4 regions of the Labrenzia sp. VG12 genome follow, and region 1 is predicted to be linked to each of the others. Evidence: riboswitches for the same ligand, from Rfam matches in the RefSeq annotation. Region 1 holds a riboswitch; each other region holds the start of a gene.
The links. Region 1 has a riboswitch for thiamine pyrophosphate ahead of thiC (phosphomethylpyrimidine synthase ThiC). Riboswitches for the same ligand answer to the same signal wherever they lie in the genome.

Region 2: another riboswitch for thiamine pyrophosphate. It lies ahead of CHH27_RS10455 (hydroxyethylthiazole kinase); the one in region 1 lies ahead of thiC (phosphomethylpyrimidine synthase ThiC).
Region 3: another riboswitch for thiamine pyrophosphate. It lies ahead of CHH27_RS15780 (ABC transporter permease); the one in region 1 lies ahead of thiC (phosphomethylpyrimidine synthase ThiC).
Region 4: another riboswitch for thiamine pyrophosphate. It lies ahead of thiO (glycine oxidase ThiO); the one in region 1 lies ahead of thiC (phosphomethylpyrimidine synthase ThiC).

What each region holds. Positions count from the first base shown of each region.
Region 1 covers NZ_CP022529.1:3,998,076-4,002,444, reverse strand. The annotation lists gene CHH27_RS18565 (ABC transporter ATP-binding protein) at 1-137, opposite strand, end outside; TPP riboswitch at 1,365-1,489, shown strand; gene thiC (phosphomethylpyrimidine synthase ThiC) at 1,579-3,402, shown strand; gene CHH27_RS18555 (hypothetical protein) at 3,584-4,369, opposite strand, start outside.
Region 2 covers NZ_CP022529.1:2,239,296-2,243,664, forward strand. The annotation lists gene CHH27_RS10445 (TRAP transporter substrate-binding protein) at 1-423, opposite strand, end outside; gene thiD (bifunctional hydroxymethylpyrimidine kinase/phosphomethylpyrimidine kinase) at 425-1,231, opposite strand; gene CHH27_RS10455 (hydroxyethylthiazole kinase) at 1,264-2,037, opposite strand; TPP riboswitch at 2,029-2,139, opposite strand; gene CHH27_RS10460 (Lrp/AsnC ligand binding domain-containing protein) at 2,277-2,513, shown strand; gene CHH27_RS10465 (hypothetical protein) at 2,544-2,957, shown strand; gene CHH27_RS10470 (GIY-YIG nuclease family protein) at 3,108-3,404, opposite strand; gene CHH27_RS10475 (DMT family transporter) at 3,583-4,369, opposite strand, start outside.
Region 3 covers NZ_CP022529.1:3,424,588-3,428,956, reverse strand. The annotation lists gene CHH27_RS15790 (adenylosuccinate synthase) at 1-81, shown strand, start outside; gene CHH27_RS15785 (hypothetical protein) at 338-2,077, shown strand; TPP riboswitch at 2,155-2,260, shown strand; gene CHH27_RS15780 (ABC transporter permease) at 2,409-3,164, shown strand; gene CHH27_RS15775 (ABC transporter substrate-binding protein) at 3,188-4,129, shown strand; gene CHH27_RS15770 (CHASE2 domain-containing protein) at 4,147-4,369, opposite strand, start outside.
Region 4 covers NZ_CP022529.1:813,705-818,073, forward strand. The annotation lists gene CHH27_RS03725 (DUF6030 family protein) at 1-855, shown strand, start outside; gene CHH27_RS03730 (pirin family protein) at 824-1,759, opposite strand; gene CHH27_RS03735 (AAA family ATPase) at 1,906-2,433, shown strand; TPP riboswitch at 2,475-2,594, shown strand; gene thiO (glycine oxidase ThiO) at 2,750-3,727, shown strand; gene thiS (sulfur carrier protein ThiS) at 3,711-3,908, shown strand; gene CHH27_RS03750 (thiazole synthase) at 3,914-4,369, shown strand, end outside.

The DNA.
Region 1 (4,369 bases):
TTGCCCGCGCCGTTCGGGCCGAGCAGGGCATAGAATTCGCCTGCCTTGACCTTCAGCGACAGGTCGTTGACGGCAGGGTCGCTGAAGCGCTTGTGAAGATTGAATATCTCGAGGGCTGCAGGGCTGGCGGTCGGCATCAGGCACTCGTTTGAACGTGGTTTTGGGGAGGATACGGCGGGGACCTTTCGGTCCGGTAAAACCGGAGGAAGGGGTTTTTGGCCGGGCGTTTGGAAGATCGAAGGCAGACGCCCGGAACCCCCACCCCTAACCCCTCCCCACAAGGGGAGGGGGAACCGGCTGTGCCGTTCTGCCGGAGAGGTGCCTGGTCTCGCGTTCCGACCTGTATCGTTTTTCGCCCGTTTGCCACTAGCGTCTCCCTCCCCCTTGTGGGGAGGGATCAAGGGTGGGGGGCTGAGGCCTTGCCGCAGTCTCCGACACCGAATGTGCCCACCACGTTCTGGGTTCCTGCCCCTCTCCCCCCTTGTGGGGGAGATGTCCGTGAAACGGACAGAGGGGGGGAAGCGGTCGCCACTCATTCAGATAGTCCGAATGAAATTGATCAGATGATACCCCCCTCTGTCTCCTGGCGGAGACATCTCCCCCGCAAGGGGGAGAGGGGTGCAAGGACCTGAGCCGGTACACCGAAGCGAAGGCAGGCGTGCAGATCCGGAATGACGTGATGAGGGCTTGTTGGCGGTATGACGGGCAGGAGCGGATCAATCTCCGTGTCACCCCGGGCAAGCGCAGCGCAGACCCGGGGCCCACTCGCAGGGCTGCTTGCGGAATCCGGTGGCTGTTTTGCGGTCGTGCTGAAAGGACCCACTCTCTGCAAACGAGTAGGCCCCGGGTCTTGCTTCGCGCGCCCGGGGTGACAGGCGTGTTTGTTCGCACGAGGCCGCCATTTGCCGAGACCCTGCCACCGTCATTCCGGACGGTCTGCAGCGCAGCTGCATGGCCAGATCCGGAACCCAGCGATTACTCCGCGCCCTGGGCGCGTCTTTATCGAGCGACTCAGTCATTTGATTGTTTTTGTGCTCGCTGCCGCTCGCGCTGATGCGCTGGGTTCCGGATCAGCGCGCAGCTGTGCTGCACTTGTCCGGAATGACGTGGTGAGGGTGTGCTGGCGGTGTGACGGATGGGTGCGGCCCTTACCTTCCGTGTCACCCCGGGCAAGCAGAGCGCAGACCCGGGGCCCACTCGCAGGGCTGCTTGCGGAGGCCGGTGTCTGCTTTGCGGTCGTGCTGAAAGGACCCACTCTCTGCAAACGAGCAGGACCCGGGACTTGCTTTATTCGCCCGGGGTGACAGCAGTGAGTTTTTCACGCGTCACCATATTGACAAAGGCAAGTGGATGAATGTCGATAGCGGCGTTACCCGGGGTGTCCCGACAAGGGGCTGAGAGTCTGCTGGGCCGTTTTGAATGGCAGCGCAGTGACCCGTTGAACCTGATCCAGTTCATACTGGCGTAGGGACGGTGCGAGCGCTGCGACGGACGGTGCCCGGAAACGGGCCGTTCCGGCGTTTCTCCATCATTCCGGCTGCGAACTGGGTCTCCAAGCAAGATGATTGGAGCCTCAAGATGACCACTGCCGCCAAGACCCCCAAACCGGATGTCACGCAAGGCGCGCTGCCCGCCTCGACCAAGGTTTACAAACCCGGTCTGATCTATCCGCAGCTGCGCGTGCCGATGCGCGAGATTGCCGTTCATCCGACGGCCGGCGAGCCGCCGGTAACGGTCTATGATGCGTCGGGCCCCTATACCGATCCGGCGCAATTGATCGACATTTCAAAGGGGTTGCCGCGCCTTCGCGCAGACTGGATCGCCGGGCGCGGCGACACCGAAGCCTATCCGGGCCGCACCGTTCAGCCGGAAGACAACGGCTTTGCCACAGGCGACCGGCTGACGCCGGCCTTTCCCGACCTGCCAATGCCGCGCCGGGCCTGCGCCGGCAAGGCGGTCACCCAGATCGCCTATGCCCGCGCCGGGATCATCACGCCGGAAATGGAGTTCGTCGCGATCCGGGAAAATCTCGGGCGCGCGGCTTTGAAGGCGCAATCAGCGCGGGACGGCGAAAGCTTCGGTGCGGCGATCCCGGACTTTGTGACGCCGGAATTCGTTCGCGAGGAAATCGCCCGCGGCCGGGCAATCCTGCCGGCAAACATCAACCATCCGGAAGCCGAGCCGATGATCATCGGCCGCAATTTCCTGGTGAAGATCAACGCCAATATCGGCAATTCCGCCGTCACGTCGTCGATGGCCGAGGAGGTCGAGAAGATGGTCTGGGCGACCCGCTGGGGCGCGGACACCGTCATGGATCTGTCGACCGGCCGCAACATCCACAACATCCGGGACTGGATCCTGCGCAACGCGCCCGTGCCGATCGGCACCGTGCCGCTTTACCAGGCGCTGGAAAAGGTCGGCGGCGTTGCCGAGGAGCTGACCTGGGAGGTATTTCGCGACACGCTGGTCGAGCAGGCCGAACAGGGCGTCGATTATTTCACGATCCACGCAGGCGTCCGCCTCTCCCATATTCCGCTCACCGTCGATCGTGTCACCGGCATCGTCTCGCGTGGCGGCTCGATCATGGCCAAGTGGTGCCTGCATCATCACAAGGAGTCGTTCCTCTACGAGCATTTCGAGGAGATCTGCGATATTGCCCGGGCCTATGACGTTGCCTTTTCGCTTGGTGACGGTCTGCGTCCCGGCTCGATTGCCGATGCCAATGATGCCGCGCAATTCGCCGAGCTGCAGACCCTCGGAGAGCTGACGCAGATCGCCTGGGCGAAGGACTGTCAGGTGATGGTCGAAGGGCCCGGTCATGTGCCGATGCACAAGATCAGGGAGAATATGGACCGGCAGATCGAGGCCTGCGGCGAAGCGCCGTTCTATACGCTTGGGCCGCTGACGACCGATATCGCGCCAGGTTATGATCACATCACATCGGGCATCGGCGCCGCGATGATCGGCTGGTACGGCACGGCCATGCTCTGTTATGTTACGCCCAAGGAGCATCTTGGTCTTCCGGACCGCGACGACGTGAAAACCGGAGTCATCACCTACAAGATCGCCGCCCATGCCGCGGATCTCGCCAAGGGCCATCCGGCGGCGAAGATCCGCGACGATGCCCTGTCGCGGGCCCGGTTCGAATTTCGCTGGGAGGACCAGTTCAACCTGTCGCTGGATCCCGAAACTGCCCGTGCCTTCCACGACGAGACCTTGCCGAAAGAGGCTCACAAGGTGGCCCATTTCTGCTCCATGTGCGGGCCGAAATTCTGCTCCATGCGGATCTCGCACGATATCCGCGACGCCGCCCGCCAGGAAGGCGCGCGCCAGGAAGGGATGGAGGCAATGGCTGCCAGATACCGGAACGGCGGCGACCTCTATATGCCAAAGGGCGGGTAACGCGATCTGAGCGGACGACCCGCGCGGAGGTGAGGGACAGGAGCGGACGTTCCCCATCACATCCAGCGGCCAGTGCCCTGAAACGCACAGCCTCCAGAGCTCACCTGAGCGCTGGAGGCTGTGTTTTGCCGGCTGCTCCTGCCTTTGCAAATGCAGCCGGTGAGGGCTGTGTGGGCCGCGCCTAGTCCAGCGTCACCGCCTCGATCCGGCCTTCCAGCATATGCGGCAGGTAGAGCACGCCGTTCGCGGCGCCGATGTCGGCAAGGCCGGCGGGTTCTGCTAGGATTTCCGTGGCAGAACCGTCTTCGGAGATCTCAAATGCCTTGCCGTTGATCCAGTCGTTGAGAACAAGCTTGCCGTTCAGGCGGACAATGCCGTCGATGTTGCCGATGTTGCTGGCGACAACCGAGATAGCCTTTGTCTCCGCGTCGATGCTGAGCAGGCTGCCCGGGGCTTCGGTGGTGAAATCCTGCTGAAGGCCCTTGCCCCAGCTGCCGACCAGCAGGCGGCCATCGTCCCAGAAAAGTCCATTCGGATGGGCAAGTTCCGGCGTTTCGAGCCATTTTTCAAAACGACCATCCGCATAGCGCCAGATCGTGTGGGTCATCATGTCGGAGACAAAGACCGCCTGGCCATTGGTGGCAACGTCATTGAGGAAGACGGCCCCTGCGGCAGGGAGCGAGGCAACAAGCTCGCCGCTGGCCGCATCAACGATGCGCAGGTGGGTGAGATCGGCGGCGAAGATCTGGCCATCCATCAGGGCAAGGCCCTTGGGGGCATCCATGCCGGTGGCCCAGGCAGCGTCGATCACCTTGCCGTCGGTGGAGAGAAGCGCCAGGTGCCCGTTGCCGTCGACGGCATTCGGCGCGCCCTGCATGACGCTGACGACCAGCCGGTCATTGCTAGCGTCGAAAAGAACGGATTCGGGCATGTCGAAGCCTTCGGTGGACCAGAGCGACCCCGCTTC
Region 2 (4,369 bases), 1.8 Mb from region 1:
CGCCTGCCCGCCGCCCTGCTCGATCCAGGCAATATGTTCATGCGGCAGGAGACCGAAGGGCACGGCCGTGAAATAGACAGAGGCCGGGATCTTGCCCTGCCAGAAGAAAGAAGCCGTGTGGGCCATCTGGGCTGTGCCGGCCGAAACCGCATCGAAGACGCCCAGCGCAGGCACCAGTTCCCCGGCGGCAAACAGGCGCACACGCATGCGGCCACCCGACATCAGTTCGATCTGGTCTGCGATCCGCTGCGCGGTGATGCCGGGACCCGGCAGGTTCTTCGGCCAGGATGTGACCAGCTTCCATTCCAGCGTAGCCTGCTCCTGGGCAACAGCAGGCGCTGCCAGACCGGCAGCACCGGCCGCCGTCGCACCAAGCAAGGCGCGGCGGTTCACATGTGTCCTTTGGCCACTCGTCTTGTTCATCTCACTTGCTCCAATAGCCGTGAAAATGGTGCACGGGCCCATGCCCGCTGCCGATCTGAAGCGTGTCGGCGGCCGCGATGGCGGCCTGGATATAAGCCTTGGCATCGGCAACCGCCTGATCCATCGACAGGCCTTTCGCAAGGCCGGCCGCGATGGTCGACGACAGGGTGCAGCCGGTGCCGTGGGTATTGCCGGTGTCGATCCGCCTGTCGCGCAACCAACGGGACGTGCCGTCCCTGGTCAGAAGCAGGTCCGCACTCTCTGCGCCTTCACCATGCCCGCCCTTGATCAGCACAGCCTTAGCGCCCAGCCCCAGCAGTTTCTCGCCCTGGGCCTTCATGTCCGCTTCGTCGCTCGCAAGGCCGGTTTCCAGCATGCGGGCGGCTTCATGAAGGTTCGGTGTGATGATATCGGCCAGCGGCACCAGTTCGGCCATCAGTGTTGTGACGGCACTGTCGGCGAGCAGCGGATCGCCGGAGGCGGCCACCATGACGGGGTCCAGCACAACGGGCCCCGTGGCGTGGGCTTTCAGCCCTTCGGCCAAGGCCTGAATGGTGTCCACGCGCGACAGCATGCCGATCTTGGTCGCCTTGACGGCCAGATCGGAATAGACCGCATCGATCTGGGCCCGGACAAACTCCGGTGGCACATCATGAATGGTGCTGACACCAAGCGTGTTCTGGGCCGTCAGCGCCGTCAGCACGCTGGCGCCGTAAACACCGTTTGCGGAAAAGGCTTTCAGGTCGGCCTGGACACCGGCGCCGCCGCCGCTGTCGGACCCTGCAATGGTTACCGCAATGGCGGTCATCTGCATCTCCCGGGATGTGATTGGAATTGAAGTCAGGCGGTCTGGAGTCGTGCCTCGATATCGCGCAGGCTGAGGCCGTAAAGCGCGTCGAGCAATTCCGGAACGAGACTGCCGGGCCCGCCAGCGCGCACGGCCGCCAGTTCACCGGCAATGTTGAAGACGGAGAGGCCGCAGGCCGCCGCCAGCGCCTTGTCGCCCTCCACGGCGCAGAAGGCGGCCAGAACCGCGCCACCGGCGCAGCCTGTCGCCGTGACACGGCTCATGAGCGGGTGCCCGTTCAACAGACGGAAATCCTCGCCTTCGCTCTCGATCTTGTCTTCCGCGCCGGTCACGGCCAGAACCGTTCCACTGGCAATCAGCGCGTCCGCCCTAGCCCTTTCCGGAAACAGGGCCTCGAGTTCAGCCGTGTTCAGACGTACGAGATCAGGCCGGGACGCCAACAGGGTCAGCGCAAAGGCACAGCGTGACGGAGACCGGTCGACAAAGACCGGATCGATGCAGACAGGCCTTTCGGTTGCGCGGGCAGCCTCGATCGCCAGGGGGATGGCGGCCCGCCGGGTCTCGTCCAGCGTGCCAAGATTGACCAGCAATGCGTCTGCGCTTGCCGCAAATCCTGCCACCTCTTCCGGCGCAACCGTCATTGACGGAACAGCGCCAAGCGCCAGCAACGTGTTGGCCGTGAAGGCCTGGGCCACCGCATTGGTGATGGCATGAATGCGCGGCTGTTGCCGTCTGACCTTTTCGAGCAGTCCGTAAACCGTTTCGGGCGTCAGCGATTGCGTGGTGGCAGCAATGGAAAGTGTCATGATCTCAAGTCCCTCCGCCGGTATCAGCCGGATCAGGTTCAAGGAGTTGGCAGGCTGCCTCTCAGCCCGATCCGGAATGGCCGGGCACCCCCATGAGACGCCTGCACGGTTAACAAGCGGCACGGGCGATTGCAAGTGCGGCTTTCCGTCTTGCCGGCCGGACGTTCAACGATTGACTGAAACGCCCAGATGGGCGATGTCCATGGGCATCATTTGGAACAGCAATTCCGGAGCACCGCATGATACCGTTTTTCGTGATGATCAAATGCCAGCTGGGCAAGACCTACCAGGTCGCCAATGCGATTGCCGATGCGGAGATTGCGTCCGAAGTCTATTCGACCAGTGGTGATTATGACCTCTTGGTGAAGTTCTATGTCGATAACGGCGCGGATATCGGCCATTTCGTCAATGAAAAGGTGCACCCGATCGACGGTATCCAGGACACCAAGACGATCATCACCTTCAAGGCTTTTTAGAGCCTATCCGCGTTCTACGGAGAATGTTTCATGCAATTTCTGAAATCGACAGCCCTTTGCCTCGGCCTCGCCCTTTCGTCTGCCGCTATCGCCGCACCGGCCTCCGCGCAGGGCATGCCGCCGGAGCAGATCAAGCAGATCCTTGACCTGACCAAGGCCAACTGGGTTGCCTTTCGCGACTGGCAGGGCCAGGAGCTGATCTATTTCACCCACCTTGAATCCTGGAAATGCGGGATCGACTATGTCTTTTACGGCCTCAATGACGGCCCGATCGACCAGGAGTGGGAACTGGAAGCATGCAACCCGGACAATCCGAACGCGGTCCTGAAGGAAAAGCCCTATCTGGAACGGCCGGCCGGCTCGACCCAGTCAATCAGCGTTCAGCTCATTTTCCCGGACGGCACCAAGAGCCAGGTCGAACGGTTTGAATACAAGCCGCAGTAAGATCTGCCTGGCAACGCATCAGTTGCCTTATTTTGGCGTCAAAGGCGTGGTCGACCTCGCAGCCGCCACGCTGGCGATAACGTTGAACGTTTCCGATTACTGGGTCCCGGACTTGGCTACGCCAATCCGGGATGACAATGGAGACATAAGCTAAACGAGCGAAGGAAAGAGATCATCCCAATTCGGGTTCTTCTCTTCAATCATGCGGATTTTCCAAGCGCGCCTCCAGCGCTTAACCTGTTTTTCGCATTTAATTGCCCAGTCAATTTCTTCGTGCACTTCGAAATAGACCAGCCGATTGATGCAATACTTGGCCGTGAACTTGCTCCCAATACCGTCACGATGCGCTGAAACACGTTCAACAAGATTGTTTGTCACGCCTACATAAAGCGTACCGCCCAATTTGCTGGCGAGAAGATAGACGTAATACTGCTGATCAAGGTGCATTGTTCGCCTTTTGCAGCAATTTGATATGAGACACCTATTTTGTCATCCCGGATTGGCGTAGCCAAGTCCGGGACCCAGTAAATACGGTGCCGGCGGTACAAACACCGCTTGCGGCCGGTCCGTCTCCTGAGGTCCACGCCACAACAACGTTTAAACTTAAGACGCAATCTTAGGCCCCTCACGACCTTGAGGGCGTTGACGCCCTGCGGGCCTTGGTGCGGTCGAGGCCCAGCTTGTGTTCGCGGTAGATGACGAAGATCCCGGCCGCGATCACGATCAGTGCTCCCAGAACCACTTCGCTTACCGGCGTTTCGGAAAACACCAGCCAGCCGATGAGGATCGCCCAGAGCATGTTGACATAATCGAACGGCGCGATGGTCGACGCATCGGCAAAGCGGTAGCTCTGGGTCAGCAGTATCTGGCCGACGCCACCGGCCAGTCCGATCAGGACCAGGAGACCTGCCGTTGGTGCGTCCGGCAGCACCCAGGCCTGCCCCGGCAGCATGAGCCCGAGCGGCAGGGTCAGCAGCGCGAGCAACGTAGAGGCGCCGGCGAACCAGGTGACGATGGTCGAGGTACGTTCGGTCTCGCAAAGCTTGCGCACGGTGATCATGGCGAGCGCCGCAAACCCGGCCCCCAACACGCCGATTGCCGCGCCGAAGGTCGAGGGGCCGTCAAGATGCGCCTCGCCGAGATGTGGCGACAGCACCACCAGGATCCCGACAAAGCCGACCCCGACTGCGCTCCAGCGATAGATCCGGACCTGTTCGCCCAGCAGGAAAAACGCCAGAACAACCACGAAGAGCGGCGTCGCAAAGCCGATGGCGGTGGCATCCGGAAGCGGCAACAGCGACAGCGCCGTGAACATGCAGACCATGGCCGACAGACCGATGGTTGCCCGGATCAGGTGTCCGCGCGGGTTCTGCGTCTGAAAGGCCAGTCCCAACTCCCCGCGCATTGCCACC
Region 3 (4,369 bases), 570 kb from region 1:
ATCGGCGCACCGGTTGCCCTGCTGTCGACCAGCCCGGAACGGGACGACACAATTCTTGTGCAGAATCCCTTCCAGGATTGAGATATTTGTCTTTTAAAGGCCAATATTAAGAAATACGGCTGTGCGTCGCGAATCACTGCGGCGCACGTCCCCCATCGGCGGACCGCTTGAGGTTCGCCTGACCATGTTTAGTAGGAAGGAGTGCTGTAAGGACGATTGCCGGTGCAAACGCCCCGAAGAATTCGCACCGTCTATCCAAAACTTGATATAAGCCTGAGACCGAATGGAATTCTCAGGCCGTGGACCAGTTCCTTACAGTCGGCCGGTAGGCAGGAAGATGGCTGATTACTATTCAATTCTGAAGAAAACGATCGCGTCTTTGCCTGAAAACAATGGTGCTGCGCGCCGAAGTGTCTACAGCCGCGCACGCAACGCCATTGTCAACCAGCTGAAAGCCTACGAACCTCCCCTCGCACCGTCCGAAATCACCGCAGAGCAGCTGCGCCTGGAAGAAGCCATTCGCAAGGTAGAGGCGGAAGCAGCACGCGAAAGCCTTGGCCTTGGTGCACCGCCTGTCAAGGCGACACCACCTGCGGAGACACCACAGCCGGCAGCACCCGTCGTGGAACCTCCCGCAGTCGTCGATGAGCCGACCTCCGAGCCGCAGGCCGACAATGCTACGTCGCAGCCGGCCGAAGAACCTGTCGCTGCCCCTGTCGAACCGGAGACGCCGTCTCCGCTGAAGGAAACGCTGGCCGAGGCCGAGACGCTCGGCGCGGCCGCCAGCCAGGCAACACAAAGCGCCCGGGACGCTGTTGCGCCTCAGGACGACAATCTTGCGGCGGACGCAGCGCCTGTTCGTCAGGAGCCTGCGTTTGAAAGCCAGCCGGAGCCGGATGAGGGCCTGTTCGAGCCGGCGCAGCAAGCAGACATCACCCCGGACCCAAAGCCGGAGCCTGGATCAGACAAGGCTGCAGAAAAACCGGCCGCGAAAGCCGGCCGCGGCCGGCGTGCCCGACCGAGCGCTTCGGATGCGCTGAAGAGCGGCTCGTCAGGTGGCAAGATCGTGCCGATCGCCGCAGCGCTCGTGCTGGTGGTGATCCTGGCCGGCGTCGGGGCCTATTTCCTGCTGCCGGCGGACAACCAGACGCCAGACAGCACATCGGTGCTGCAGCCTTCAGATACGCAGACGGCGACGGCACCGGAACCCACACCGGCCGCTCCGGAGCCTGCCGCACCTGCCGAAACGCCAGCCTCCGATTCGTCCAAGAACACGGACCGGCTGCTTGATGACGGCAACGGTGATGTGGTTGCGCCCGACGCCCGAACCGTGACGACGACCCTCATCACGCCCGACCCTGCACCGGTCGCTCCGGAGCAGCCTGCGATTGCAAGCACTCCCGGAGAGGAGCCGGCGCCCGTAGCTGAACCGTCCGTACCTGCCATTGCAGAACAACCGGCCCTTGCCGCGCCTGGCGACAGTATTGCGGCGATCTCACCGGAAGAAACGACCCCGCCGGCAACTTCGGAAGGTGGTGCGCAACGGTCCATCCTCTATGAAGAAGGGGAGGATTCCGGTGGTGCCGGAACGGCTGCCCAGGGCGCAGTTGTCTGGACGCTGGACGAAGAGACCAATCTCGACGGTCAGTCGCAGGCCGTTCTCAGCGCGGAAATCGAAATTCCGGAACGGGATATCAAGGTCGACATTCGCATCAAGCCGAATGACGACACGTCGCTGCCAGCCAGCCACCTGGTCGAGATCAAATACGAGTTTCCGGAAAGCTTTGCTTCTGGTGACGTGGTCAACGTCCCGGGTCTTGTCATGAAGCCGACCGAGGAAGCCCGAGGCGACGCGTTGATCGGTGCGTCGGTCAAGGTGTCTCCGGGTTTCTTCTGGATCGCCCTGTCCAGTCTGCCGAACGAACAGCAACGCAACCTCGCACTTCTGCGCGAGCGCGGCTGGATCGACATTCCGATGCTGTATGAAAACGGCAAACGCGGGATCCTCACCCTGGAAAAAGGGTCGGCTGGTGCAGATGCCGTGGAAAAGGCGATTGCCGCCTGGCAAGCCGGCTAAGAACGAGCGACCTCCCCTAAATTTGAAAAGCCGCATCCCTGCGGCTTGCCTTTTTCCGTGTTTGCGGGCATGGTCCGCCCTGGTCCGAGGGGTGTTCCGTTTGACGGAACTGAGATGGCGTCAGCCGAACCCTTAGAACCTGATCCGGGTCATGCCGGCGAAGGGACGGAATCCTTAGCCTTATCCCGGATCTCCAATGTCATTTTCGGCCAAGTCCGAAGACGGGAGATCCTATGCGTTCGTGTCAGCCAAGGCGGCCCATGCCGTCCTGTCATCTGCCGGTTCCTGCTGTCACACCTGTCAATGGGTGCGGCCGACAGGAGCATGTGCGATGAAACCTGTCCTGGCATCGGCGGCCAAGACCGTCCTCGGGCTCGGAGTGACGGTTGCGCTCTGGGCGATGATCGTCACCGTTTTCGACACACCGCACTACATCCTGCCCGGTCCCGAGCGGGTGTTTGCCGCATTCGCAAAGAACGCTCCGTTTCTGATGCATCACGCGGGCATCACGGCCTTTGAGACCGTGCTCGGATTTGTGGTCGGGGCTGCGGCCGGGGCGCTGCTCTCGGTTTTTCTGTGGCTGTTCCCGCTGGCCGCCCGTTTCGCCATGCCGCCCATCCTCGTGACGCAGGCCCTGCCGGTCTTCGCCATCGCGCCGATCCTGGTGTTGTGGTTGGGCTTCGGCCTTGAATCCAAGATTGTCGTCGTCGTGCTGGTGATCTTTTTCACGGTGACATCGACGTTTTTCGATGGCTTGCAACGGCTTGACCCGGGACTTGGAGATCTCGCCCGGCTCTACCGGCTGCCGCGGCTGCGTGAATTGTGGCTGTTCCGGCTGCCGTCGGGATTGCCGGCCTTTGCGTCGGGGCTCAGGGTCGCCGCCGTCTTCGCCCCGATGGGCGCCATCATCGGCGAATGGGCCGGGGCCAAGGGCGGTCTGGCCTTCATCATGCTTCAAAGCAGCAATCGCATGCAGGCGGACATGATGTTCGCCGCTTTGATCCTGCTCGCGGCGATGGTGCTGATCATGCGCTTTATCGTCAATCGTTTCACCCAGTTTCTAGTACCTTGGCAGCCCGTCACCTGACGGCCGCCCAATTGGAGGACCCCATGAAAAAACAACTCCTGTCCCTTGCTTTCGCCGCCGGCCTGATGGCCGCTCAACCGGCGCAGGCAGCCGACAAGCTGACCCTCTTGCTGGACTGGTTCATCAATCCCGATCACGCCCCTCTGGTCACGGCACAGACCAAGGGGTTCTTCGCAGCCGAAGGCCTGGAAGTGGAGATCATCGAACCGGCGGATCCGGCCATGCCGCCCAAGCTTGTGGCCGCCGGACGCGGCGACATCGCCGTGTCCTACCAGCCGACACTGCATGCCCAGATCGAGGAAGAGCTTCCGCTGAAATGGATCGGCACGCTGGTGGAAACGCCGCTCAACTCGCTGATTGTGCTGAAGGACGGGCCGATCAAGGAGCTGAAGGAGCTGAAGGGCAAGACCATCGGTTTCTCCGTCTCCGGGTTTGAAGACGCCATGCTGGGCCAGATGCTGCGCTCGGTCGATCTGTCCATCGATGATGTTGAGCTGGTCAACGTGAACTTCGCCCTGTCGGGGTCACTCCTGTCCGGCCAGGTGGACGCGGTCATCGGTGCCTATCGCAACTTCGAGCTGACCCAGATCGAAATCGAAGGCAAGGAAGGCAAGGCGTTCTTTCCTGAAGAAAACGGTGTTCCGATTTTTGATGAGCTGATCTATGTGGTCAACAAGGACAAGACGGACGATCCCCGTTTCGAAAGGTTCCTGGCTGCTGTCGAAGCAGCAACCATTTATCTGACCAATCATCCGGACGAAGCCTGGAACGCGTTCATCGAAGCCTATCCGCATCTCAATGACGAGCTCAACAAGCGCGCCTGGGCCGACACGCTGCCGCGCTTTGCCAAGCGACCGGCTGCGCTGGATGAGGGTCGTTACCAGCGGTTTGCAGAGTTCATGGCTGAAGCAGGCCTGATCAGCAAGGTTCCGCCGGTGGAAAGCTACGCGATCGAAATCCGCTGATTTAGCGGCGGCGCCGCCTATTGGGCGGCGCTGCTCGCATCTTGAGCAGGATCGGAAACAGCAATCGTCGCTTCAAACCGATTGTAGAAGGCGGCCAGGTCCGGCGCGCAGGAACGCGCTGTTTCGAGCGTCTGTCTTGCCAGCACCGTGTTGTTTTCGCTGAGGGCCTGGAGCAAATGCAGGTGCGCCGCTTCCAGTTCCTTGAAACGGGGAGTTGATCTGAAGGTCTCGTCGCCCACC
Region 4 (4,369 bases), 2.8 Mb from region 1:
GACGATCCGTTCCAGCAACCGGAAGAGAGGCTGCAGGATCGGGGCGCAGCGGTGCACCGGTCGACAGGTGAGGGCAACGTCAGGCGACCGTTCGTAACGCCTTACTATTTCTGGGGAACGCTGGCCTTGCTGACGGCCGGATTTGCCGTCGGTGGAGTGACTTTAAATGTCCTGAAGGACTGGATCAGCCAGCCCGTCTCGACCGGCCCGGGGTTGCCCGATCCATTGCTGCCCTTGCAGGAGACCGCGCGCGAAGCGCTGCTGCGGCCGGCGCCGGAACTCGCCGCGGAGCTGAAACGCAGTTTTCTGGGCAAGCCGGACGCGCTGTGTGCCGAGCTTCAGCAGCTCGGTCTGACCAATCGGGGCTGGCGCAAGGCGCCATTTCACAAGGACCGCTGGCAATGCGCCTCCGATCTGGTGCCGCTGACCACACCGAGTGTCGATTATGGCGCAACGACACTGTTTCTCTTGTTGCGCGGCCCGGACGAAGACAAGATTGACTATCTGCGGCTGAAACTGGTCGTGGAAGATCCGCGTCAGAAGGAGATCGGCCTGGAAGCCGTCTGGCTGGTGATTGATGCACTGGCCGGGCGCTACGGCTGGACGGTGCCCGACACTTTCAGAAAGGCCGTCTCAGGGTTTTCGAAGCTGGAAACAAACCATCGCGGCGTGCAGCTTTCGGTCGCTCCGGAAGACCCGAACCTGACCGGCGACCCGCGCGCGAGCCGACGCATGAATATCATCATGGATTTCGGCGAGCCGGACCTGATCCGGCCCGCCGACAGATTTGAACAGGCGCCACCGCTCGAAAGCGGCTGGAGCGTCAGGGGCCCGGACGATCGGGCAGGGGAATGAATTCCTCCGCATCACCGGGGACCGTGTCGAAGCGGCCCTGTCTCCAGTCTTCCTTGGCCTGTTCGATCCGCTCCCTGGAGGAGGAAACGAAGTTCCACCAGATGTAGCGTTTGCCGTCCATCGGCTCGCCGCCAAGCACAACAAACCGCGCGGGGGCCGGAGAGTTGTTTTCGATCACCAGGTGGTCGCCAGGCTTGAACACAAGCAATTGAGCCGGGTCGAAACTCTGGCCGGCGATCGTGATCTGACCTGACACGGTATAAAGGCCACGTTCTTCCCATCCGGCGTCCAGCGGGATTCTGGCGCCCGGCTCCAGGCTGATATCGGCATAGAACATGTCGGAGGCGGTTTTCACAGGAGCCTTGTGACCGTAGAGCTCGCCGGCAATCAATTTGACCGACGCGCCCTTGTCGGCGAATTCCGGCTGGTCCTCGACCCCGTGATGCTGAAAGCTCGGGTCGCCTTCTTCCAGATGTTTGGGTAGAGCCACCCAGCTTTGCAGCCCAAAGAGCGGCCGTGTCTGCTGCAGCCGCTCCGGTCGTTCACGTTCGGAATGCACGATGCCCTTGCCGGCACTCATCCAGTTAAGGGCGCCCGGTGCGATGGCAATTTCAGTGCCGAGACTGTCCCGGTGATACATCTCGCCTTCGAAGAGATAGGTCACCGTGGCAAGGCCGATATGCGGGTGCGGGCGCACGTCGATGCCGCCGCCGACCAGCAGTTCAGCCGGCCCCATCTGATCGAAAAAGATGAACGGACCAACCATGCGCCGTTTGGCGGAGGGCAGGGCGCGGCGCACGGAAAAACCGCCGAGATCGGAGGTGCGCGGAACAATGATCGTGTCGATCGGATCGCAGCTTGCTGCATCGCCAGGGGTGGGATCGGGGCAGTTCAGCCAGCTCATGGGCCTCTCCTTCAATCGCTGTCATGTCATTGCCACCTAGATAGGGTGACGATTGCAAAAGTGTCCATTGAACAGTCTGTTTCCCGGTTTCAATGTCTTGCAATGCGTGTATAACCGCCGGCCCTCCTGACCCTGGAAGGTATAAAATGAAACGTGTCATGATTGTCGGCGGTCCCGGCTCGGGCAAGAGCATGCTTGCGTCCGCACTTGGCGAAAAAACCGGTTTGCCGGTCTTTCACATGGACAAGATCCACTACCGGCCGGGCTGGGTTGAGCGTTCCCGGGAAGAGAAAGACCGGCTGACGCACGAAGTGCACCAAAAAGAGCACTGGATCTTCGAAGGTGGTCATTCGAGCACGTATGCCGAACGGGTCGCGCGGGCGGATACCTTCATCTGGCTGGATGTGCCGGTCGGTCTGAGACTGTTTCGTGTCCTGAAGCGGTCGGTGAAATATTACGGGCGCAGCCGACCGGATCTGCCGGAGGGCTGTCCGGAGCGCTTCAACCTCCAGACCTTGGAATTCCTGCGTTTCATCTGGCGCACGCGTCACTCCGCCCGCGACAAGCTGGTGCGGATCCAGGACAATCCGCCCGCCCATCTGAGCGTTCACCGGCTGACCGATCTGGGGGAGGTCAGAGACTTTCTTTCTCGCGTGGGGACGACTGCTGTTTGAAGGCTGGCTTCTTGACAGTTCGAATACCGGGTTGCACAAGGAAACCACACCCGGGGTGCCCCACGAGGGGCTGAGATGCTGCAGAGCGCAATGCGCAGCGCAGGGACCCGACGAACCTGATCCAGGTCATGCTGGCGAAGGGAAGGTGCCTGCGATCCGTCCGGATCACAATTCCGCAGGATGCTGGCTCCTCTCTTGTCACCAGGCTGACCGTCTATCTGCCCGAGACCGTTTGTGGGTCTTTGCCGGAAGGAAAACACTTGGCAGTCGTTGGAGACCGTAGAGACGCATACTCCTGCACAAAGGGGACTTGGTGATGGAAGTCCTGGTTCGCGGTGCCGGTGTCGCTGGTCTTGCGCTGGCGCGGGAGCTTCTTCGGCGCAAGGTTAAGGTCCATTTGGTGGACAGGCGTTCGGATTGGAGCGGCAGCGCCTCCTGGCTTGCCGGCGGCATGCTGGCGCCCTGGTGCGAACGGGAGAACGCAGAAGAGCCGGTGCTGCGCTTTGGCAAGGGTGCCATCGACTGGTGGGATCGCGCCGTACCCGGCTTGTTACAGAGAAGGGGAACACTGGTGGTGGCACCTGCCAGAGATACCCGGGAACTCGACCGGTTTGCCCGAAGAACATCCGGCTACCGGCTGCTCGACCGCAGCGGGGTGACAGTTCTAGAACCGGAGCTGGAGGGCCGTTTCGCAAAAGGTCTCTTTTTCGAAGGCGAAGCCCATCTCGATCCGCGTGCGGCGCTTCAAAAACTCCTTGATGACCTGATCGCCGATGGTGTCGATTTTCATGTCGGGAGCGACTGCCCTCGAAACGTATCGGGTTTGACAGCGGATTGCACCGGCATGGCTGCCCGCGATCCGGACCTGCGCCCGGTTCGCGGCGAGATGCTGATCCTGCACGCACCGGACGTTCATCTGGCACGGCCCGTGCGCCTGCTGCATCCGCGTTTTCCGGTCTATGTCGTTCCGCGCGAGGACCAACACTTCATGATCGGCGCGACCATGATTGAAAGCGGCGACGACGGGCCGGTCACCGTGCGGTCCACCATGGAATTGCTCAATGCCGCCTACAGCCTGCATCCGGGCTTCGCCGAAGCCAGGATTGTCGAGACCGGTGCCGGGCTTCGGCCGGCCTATGCCGACAATCTGCCGCGTATCCGGCGTGCGGGAGACACCATCTTCGTCAATGGGTTTTACCGCCACGGCTTCCTGCTGGCACCGCATTTTGCGGGCCTTGCGGCACACATGATCACCACGCAACATCAGGAGACTCGTCTTGAAGCTCTTCATTAACGGCGAAGCGCGCGACGTTAAAAGCGCCACCCTGGACCTGCTCCTTGAGGAGCTGGACTATGAGCACGCTTTCCTGGCAACAGCGCGGAACGGCGAACTTGTCAGTTCGGAAGTCCGCAATGCCTGCACACTGCGGGAGGGCGACCGGATCGAGATCCTGTCGCCGATGCAGGGAGGCTGAGAGCGATGCCGGACTTTTACGGGGAGAGCATTTCATCGCGGCTGCTGCTGGGCACGGCACAATATCCATCGCCCAGGATCCTGGCGGATGCGATCAAATCCTCCGGTACGGAAATCCTGACCGTATCGCTGCGACGGGAGAGCGCGGGCAGCGGCGCAGGTGGCAAGTTCTGGGATCTGATCCGTGATCTGAAGGTGCGTGTTCTTCCCAACACCGCAGGCTGCCATACGGTTCGCGAAGCGGTGACCACGGCGCAGATGGCGCGCGAACTCTTCGGAACGGACTGGATCAAGCTGGAAGTGATCGGTCATCACGACAGTCTGCAGCCCGATGTCTTCGGCCTCGTTGAAGCCGCCCGGATCCTGAGCGAGGACGGCTTCAAGGTGTTTCCCTATACAACCGAGGACGTGATCGTCGGCGAGCGGCTGCTGGAGGCAGGTTGCCAGGTCCTGATGCCCTGG